Regions from separate parts of the Allobosea sp. TAB14 genome, predicted to be linked through region 2. Evidence: predicted binding sites of a transcription regulator. Region 2 holds the regulator's gene; the other holds the start of a gene.

Region 1 (3,821 bases), on a different contig from region 2:
GGACTTCCTCAGAAGTCCATGCCGCCCATGCCGCCGCCGCCCATCGGGGGCATCGGAGCTTCCTTCTTCGGCAGGTCGGCGACCATGGCCTCGGTGGTGATCAGCAGGCCCGCGATCGAAGCCGCGTCCTGGATCGCCGTGCGCACGACCTTGGTCGGGTCGATGATGCCGGCCTTGACCAGATCGCCRTAYTCGCCGGTCTGGGCGTTGTAGCCGTAGGTGTAGTCCTKCGACTCCAGCAGCTTGCCGAYCACGACRGCGCCRTCRYCGCCGGCRTTSTCGACGATCTGGCGGGCMGGSGCSRTGATCGCCTTGCGGACGATCTCGACGCCGGTCTTCTGGTCGTCGTTSWSGGTCTTGATCGACTTGACGGYCTGGAGCGAACGCAGCAGGGCGACGCCGCCGCCCGGCAGGATGCCTTCTTCSACCGCRGCGCGGGTSGCGTTCAGGGCATCGTCGACGCGGTCCTTCTTCTCCTTGACCTCGACCTCGGTCGCGCCGCCGACGCGGATCACCGCGACGCCGCCGGCGAGCTTGGCCAGACGCTCCTGGAGCTTCTCACGGTCGTAGTCCGAGGTGGTCTCCTCGATCTGGGCCTTGATCTGGCCGACGCGAGCCTCGATGTCCTTCTTCTTGCCGGCGCCGTCGATGATCGTGGTGTTCTCCTTCTCGATGCGCACCTTCTTGGCGCGGCCGAGCATCTGGAGGGTCACGGTCTCGAGCTTGATGCCGAGGTCTTCCGAGATCATCTGGCCGGCGGTCAGGATCGAGATGTCCTCGAGCATGGCCTTGCGGCGATCACCGAAGCCCGGAGCCTTGACGGCSGCGACSYKCAGGCCGCCACGSAGCTTGTTGACGACSAGCGTGGCCAGGGCCTCGCCCTCGACGTCYTCRGCGATGATGAGCAGCGGCTTGCCGGTCTGCACGACSGCYTCSARSAKCGGCAGCATCGCCTGGAGCGAGGACAGCTTYTTCTCGWRGATCAGGAYGTAGGGGTCKTCCARCTCCGCGAYCATCTTCTCGGWGTTGGTGATGAAGTACGGCGAGAGATAGCCGCGGTCGAACTGCATGCCCTCGACGACGTCGAGCTCGGTCTCGGCGGTCTTGGCTTCCTCGACGGTGATGACRCCCTCGTTGCCGACCTTCTKCATCGCGGTCGAGATCATCTTGCCGACCGACTCGTCGCCGTTCGCCGAGATGGTGCCGACCTGCGCGACTTCCGCGTTGGACGTGACCTTCTTGGAGTTCTTCTTGAGGTCGGCGACGATGGCCTCGACGGCSAGRTCGATGCCGCGCTTCAGGTCCATCGGGTTSATGCCGGCCGCRACMGMCTTGGCGCCYTCACGGACGATCGCCTGGGCGAGAACCGTGGCGGTGGTGGTGCCGTCGCCGGCATGGTCGTTCTGGCGCGAAGCGACTTCGCGGACCATCTGGGCGCCCATGTTCTCGAACTTGTCGGASAGCTCGATCTCCTTGGCGACGGTGACGCCGTCCTTGGTGATGCGCGGAGCGCCGAACGACTTCTCGATCACGACGTTGCGGCCCTTGGGACCGAGCGTGACCTTCACGGCGTTGGCGAGGATATCCACGCCGCGCAGCATCTTGTCGCGGGCTTCAGTGCCGAATTTGACGTCTTTGGCAGCCATGAGAGCTACTCCTTGAACTTGAAACGGAAGAGAGCGGTCAGGCGGCTATCAGCCGACGACGCCCATGATGTCGGAYTCCTTCATGATCAGGAGRTCCTGRCCRTCGATCTTGACCTCGGTRCCSSWCCAYTTGCCGAASAGSACGCGGTCGCCSWYCTTGACGTCGRGCGGMACGAGCTTGCCGGYCTCRTCGCGCGCGCCGGAACCGACGGCGATGACCTCGCCCTCCTGGGGCTTTTCCTTGGCGGTCTCGGGGATGATGATGCCACCCTTGGTCTTCTCTTCGCCATCCAGGCGACGGACCACGACGCGGTCATGCAAAGGACGGAACTTCATGGTTCTGTCTTCCTCTCGGTCTTATTCGTTTCGGGCGCCGCTGATGGGCTCCCGGGGGAGGCTGTTAGCAGTCACCTGTCGGGAGTGCTAACAGATAGCGCGGAGATAGGCGCGGGTGTCCGGAGAGTCAAGAAAGCCGCGAGCGATAAAGTGAACGCTCCGGACGCAGCCCTTAGCCTTCCGGCTGCGGTAAAGGGCAGAACACGTTAAGATGGCGACATGACGACATCCGCGACCCCTCCCGCGCCCGACCCCCGTCTCGATGACATCGCCCGCTCCTGCGTGGCGCTGCACATCCGCATGACGGCGCGCGCCGTCACCCGCGCCTATGACGAGGCGATGCGGCCGAGCGGGCTGAAGATCACCCAGTTCGTGCTGCTCTCGGCGCTGAGCACCGGGCAATGGAAGTCGGTCACCGAATTGGCCGAGCGCTTCGCACTGGAGCGGACGTCGCTGACCCGCAATCTCCAGCTGCTGGCGGCCGAGGGCATGGTCGAGCCGGTTGAGTGCCGCGGCCGCGCCTCCGTCTATGCGGTGACGGAGAAGGGCCGGGCTGCGATCGCGGCGGCGATCCCGTTCTGGCGGGCGGCGCAGGACAAGATCGAGGGCGGCTTCGGCGAAGAGCGCTGGCGCGAGACCCGCGACGGGCTGAAGGCGCTGCGCCGCGCGGCACGCGAGACACGCTAAGAACCTTGCCTGAAAAATACGGCACTCCTCAGGATGAGGGCTTTAGAACACGTCTCCCGCTTTTCGCGGCATGATCTCCGGCGGCCCGGTTGACGGTACAGCTAGGCCCTCTCTATCGTGCAGATACACGATTGGAGAAGCGGCCATGGATCGAACCTTCGGAGTGGTGTCCCGCGAAGTGCTGACCGCCGGCGACGGCCTGAGCTTCCTGCGCGGTATCATCGATGGCTCGCAGCCGGCCCCGCCCTTCGCGCAGACCATGGATTTCGACCTGGTCGAGGCGGATGAGGGCCGGGTCGTCTTCGTCGGCCGGCCGTCGCCGCGCTTCTTCAACCCGCTTGGCACGATCCATGGCGGCTGGACGGCGACGATCCTCGATTCCGCCATGGCCTGCGCCGCGCATGCAACGCTGAAGCCGGGCGAGGGTTACACCACGCTGGAGATGAAGCTGAACTATGTCCGCCCGGTCATGCCGGAGAGCGGCACGGTCCGCTGCGAGGGCAAGCTGATCCATCGCGGCGGCACGGTCATCACGACCGAGGGCAAGCTCGTCGATGAGCGCGGCAAGCTGCTCGCGCATGGCACCGAGACCTGCGTCGTATTCCCGGCGAGGCCTAGCGCCGGCTGACTGCCACCGCTCCCGCTACGATCAGCACCGCCCCGGCATAGGTCGTGTAGAGCGGCACCTCGCCGAAGAGGTGGAAGCCGAGCAGGCTCGCCCAGATCAGCGCAGTGTATTCGATCGCCGCGAGCTTCGAGGCCGCCGCCCGGGCATAGGCCGAGGTCAGCGTCAGATGACCGGCGACGCCGAGGATACCGGCGCCGAGATAGATCGCGAGGTCGATCGCCGCCATCGGCACGAAGACGGTTGCCGCCGGGATGGCGAGGCAGAGAGCAGGGCCGACATTCTGGAAGGCGACGATCACCGTCGGGTGCTCGCGCATCGCGATGCGCCGCAGCAGGATGAGGTTGAAAGCATAGCTCACGGCCGAGAACAGGGCGGCGGCGACGCCGAGCCCCGCGCCACTGACATGGCCCTGCAGCCGCGGCCAGACCATCACCAGCATGCCGGCGAGGCCGAAGGCGAGCGCCTGCAGCACGCGCTTGTCGATCTTCTCCTTGAGCAGGATGCCGCCGAGCAGCGCGACGAAG
Region 2 (3,372 bases):
CGAGGCCGTGCGGGTGCCACCATCGGCCTGGATCACGTCGCAATCGACGACGATCTGGCGCTCGCCGATCGCGGTCAGGTCGACCACGGCGCGGAGCGAACGGCCGACGAGGCGCTGGATTTCCTGGGTACGGCCGGAGGGCTTGCCGGAGGTGACCTCGCGGCGCGTGCGCTCATGTGTGGCGCGCGGCAGCATCGAGTACTCGGCGGTGACCCAGCCCTTGCCGGTGCCGCGCAGCCATGGCGGACCCTTTTCCTCGACGGTCGCGGCGCAAAGCACCTTGGTCTCGCCGAACGTCACCATGCAGGAACCCTCGGCATAGCGCACCACGCCGCGTTCGAGCGTGACCTTGCGCATCTCGTCGGCGGCGCGTTTGGAGGGTCGCATGAAATGATCCTGTCTTGCGGGGAGAGGCGGCTTGTAGGCTCTCCCACGTCACCGGGCAAGGCAGGGCGAGCCATATAGCCCTCTTGATCCGCGCGCCCGCCATGCCGACAATAGGGCACGTGCGCGATTTCGCAGCCGAGGTTCATGAGCGCTCATACAACCCGCCCGGAGACGACGAGCAGCCTGGTCGAGATCGACCAGCGCTCGCGCGAGATCTTTCGCCAGATCGTCGACGGCTACCTGACGACCGGCGAGCCGCTCGGCTCCCGCAACATCGCCCGCCTGCTGCCGATGGCGCTCTCGCCCGCGACGGTGCGCAACGTCATGACCGATCTCGAGCTTGCCGGGCTGATCTATGCGCCGCACACCTCGGCGGGGCGCCTGCCCACCGAACGGGGGCTGCGCTTCTTCGTCGATGCGATGATGGAGGTCGGCAACCTCACATCCGACGAGCGCAAGCGGATCGAGGCCCAGATCCGGGCGGCGGCGAGTCATCACAGCCTCGACCAGACACTGACGGAAGCTTCCGCGCTGCTGTCGGGCCTCTCGCGCGGCGCCGGCGTCGTCGTCACCACCAAGGCCGATCCGCGGCTGAAGCACATCGAATTCGTCCGGCTCGATCCTGCCCGTGCCCTGGTGGTGCTGGTTTCGGAAGACGGCGCGGTGGAGAACCGACTGCTCGCTCTGCCGCCGGGCCTGCCCGCCTCGGCCCTGACGGAAGCCGCGAACTTCCTCAACGCGCGCATCCTCGGCAAGACGCTCGGCGAAGTGCGTGGCGAGATCGGGGCGCAGCGCGCGCTGATGGAGCGTGAGCTCGACGCGCTCACCGCCCGCCTCGTCGAAAGCGGCATCGCCACCTCCTCGGGCCCGAGCGGCGATCGCCACCTGATCGTGCGCGGCCAAGCCAATCTGCTCGACGATCTCAGGGCGCAGGAGGATCTGGAGCGCATCCGCATGCTCTTCGGCGATCTCGAGACCCAGACCGACGTGATCGACCTGCTCTCCCGCGCCGAGGAGGGCGACGGCGTCCGCATCTTCATCGGCTCGGAGAACAAGCTGTTCTCGATGTCGGGTTCATCGATGGTGGCGGCGCCCTTCCGCGATGCCGAGCAGCGCATCGTCGGCGTCGTCGGCATCATCGGCCCGACGCGGCTGAATTATGCCCGCATCGTCCCGATGGTCGACTATACCGCCAAGGTCGTCGGCCGCCTGCTGGACGGCAGCCGGTGACGCGCTAGCTGCGGGCTTTAGCCCTTGGAGCTTGCCTGATGACGACCGCTGCCGCTCATGCCGCCTCCGATCTGCTCGCCGCTGCCGAATCCGGAAGAACGGCCGAGGTGAAGGCCCTGATCGCGAAGGGAGCCGATCTCGAAATGCGCGACTCGCAAGGCCGCACGGCGCTCCTCCTCGCTGTCGCCGGCAACCATGTCGAAATGGCCAGGGCCCTGCTCGCCGCCGGTGCGAGCCCCAACACGCAGGCCGCCAACCGCGACACGCCCTGGCTGCTCGCCGGTGCCTCCGGCCGCACGGACATCATCGCGGCGATGTTGCCGCTGAAGCCCGATCTGCGCTTGCGCAACCGCTATGGCGGCAATACGCTGATCCCGGCTTGCGAGCGCGCCCATGTCGAGACCGTGAAGCTGCTCCTGACCAGCGGCATCGACGTCAATCACGTCAACGATCTCGGCTGGACCTGCCTCTTGGAAATCGTGATCCTCGGCGATGGCGGCCCGCGCCATCAGGATTCTATGATGCCGACGTGCTGGCACGCGACATCGGCATTCGCTTCAAGGGCGTCGAGAAGACCAATGTCGAGGAGTATTGCGTCTCGGAAGGCTGGGTGAAGGTCGCGGCCGGCGCCGCCAAGGACCGCTTCGGCCGGCCGATGACGATCACCCTCAAGGGCCCGGTCGAGCCTTATGTGCGCGGCGAGACCAAGGAAGGCTGAGGCAGCCCGAGCGACCGCCTCTCATTCTCGGGCGCGCGCGCAGCGGCGACCCGAGAAACTCTCCCAGAGGATGCCGGAGCCTCTTCCGGCGTGAGATGCTCGGGTCGAGCCCGAGCATGACGCCTGTCCTCAGACGAGATCCTTGTAGAAAAACGTCGAGCCGCATTCAGCCCCGTCCGGCATCAGCGCGAAGCGCGGGATGGTGCCGAGCTCCGTCCAGCCCAGCCGGTTGTAGAGCCTTCGCGCGGCACCGTTCTCATCCGTGTCGAGCACCAGCAGGTCGCGTCCCCTTTCTCGGGCGATGGCCTCGGCCCGGCTCATCAGCGCCTCGCCGATCCCCTGCCGGCGCGCGCGGGAATGCACCAGCACCTTGGCGATCTCGGCGCGATGCGGCTGGTTCGGCTTGCCGATCAGATGAAGCTGAGCCGTCCCGACGATGCCGTCCGCATTGCGGGCGACGAACAGCACGATCTGTCCTCCCGCGACGCCAGCCGCGACATCGCGCCAGAAGCGCTCGTAATCGGCGGCCGTATTCCACGCCATGAAGCCGACCGAGGCGCCGTTGGCGACGCAGTCGCGCAGAATCTCGGCCAGCGCCGGCAAGGCGGCCTCAGCAGCCGGAGCGTCGAGAATGTCGATGGCGGTGGTCGTGGCGAGAGCGTTCATGCGGCATGTCCCGGAAAAGTACCGCTGCCCGCGGTGAGGATGACGGCGTAGCGCACGGGCTCGACGCCCGGATTGCGGTAAGTGATCGGGCCGCGCAGATGCATCTGCAGGCAATCGCCTTCGGCGAGAGCGTGACTTGTGCCTTCGACCGTCAGGTCGAGCCGGCCGCGCAGCACCCAGATCTGCTGGTCCAGCGTCGGCGCGCCGGCAGCGCTGTCGAGCCGGACCTCAGCACCCCCCGGCAATTCCACCTCGACGATCTCGAAGCTGGAGCCGGTTCCGCGCGGCGAGACGTTGCGGCGCAGATAGCCGCTCGCCGGATCGCGCCAGACCGGTTGCGACGCGCGGCGCGACAGCGGCCCGGTGCCGGC

The links. Region 2 encodes HrcA, which represses chaperone genes, less so after heat shock. Its sites were predicted from a motif close to GTTAGCACTCNCNNNNNGNGAGTGCTAAC; they were not measured.
Region 1: a site for HrcA is predicted at 2,046-2,074, ahead of groES (co-chaperone GroES). Genes of this name have one in related genera too.

Annotation. Positions count from the first base shown of each region.
Region 1 covers NZ_JBFRDQ010000044.1:5,414-9,234, reverse strand. The annotation lists gene groL (chaperonin GroEL) at 9-1,646, opposite strand; gene groES (co-chaperone GroES) at 1,695-1,982, opposite strand; gene AB4Y99_RS09000 (MarR family winged helix-turn-helix transcriptional regulator) at 2,202-2,669, shown strand; gene AB4Y99_RS08995 (PaaI family thioesterase) at 2,815-3,297, shown strand; gene AB4Y99_RS08990 (DMT family transporter) at 3,284-3,821, opposite strand, start outside.
Region 2 covers NZ_JBFRDQ010000326.1:4-3,375, forward strand. The annotation lists partial or broken gene rph (ribonuclease PH) at 1-387, opposite strand, end outside; gene hrcA (heat-inducible transcriptional repressor HrcA) at 532-1,617, shown strand; gene AB4Y99_RS27185 (ankyrin repeat domain-containing protein) at 1,656-2,231, shown strand; gene AB4Y99_RS27190 (DUF3297 family protein) at 2,147-2,335, shown strand; gene AB4Y99_RS27195 (GNAT family N-acetyltransferase) at 2,465-3,001, opposite strand; gene AB4Y99_RS27200 (helix-turn-helix domain-containing protein) at 2,998-3,372, opposite strand, start outside.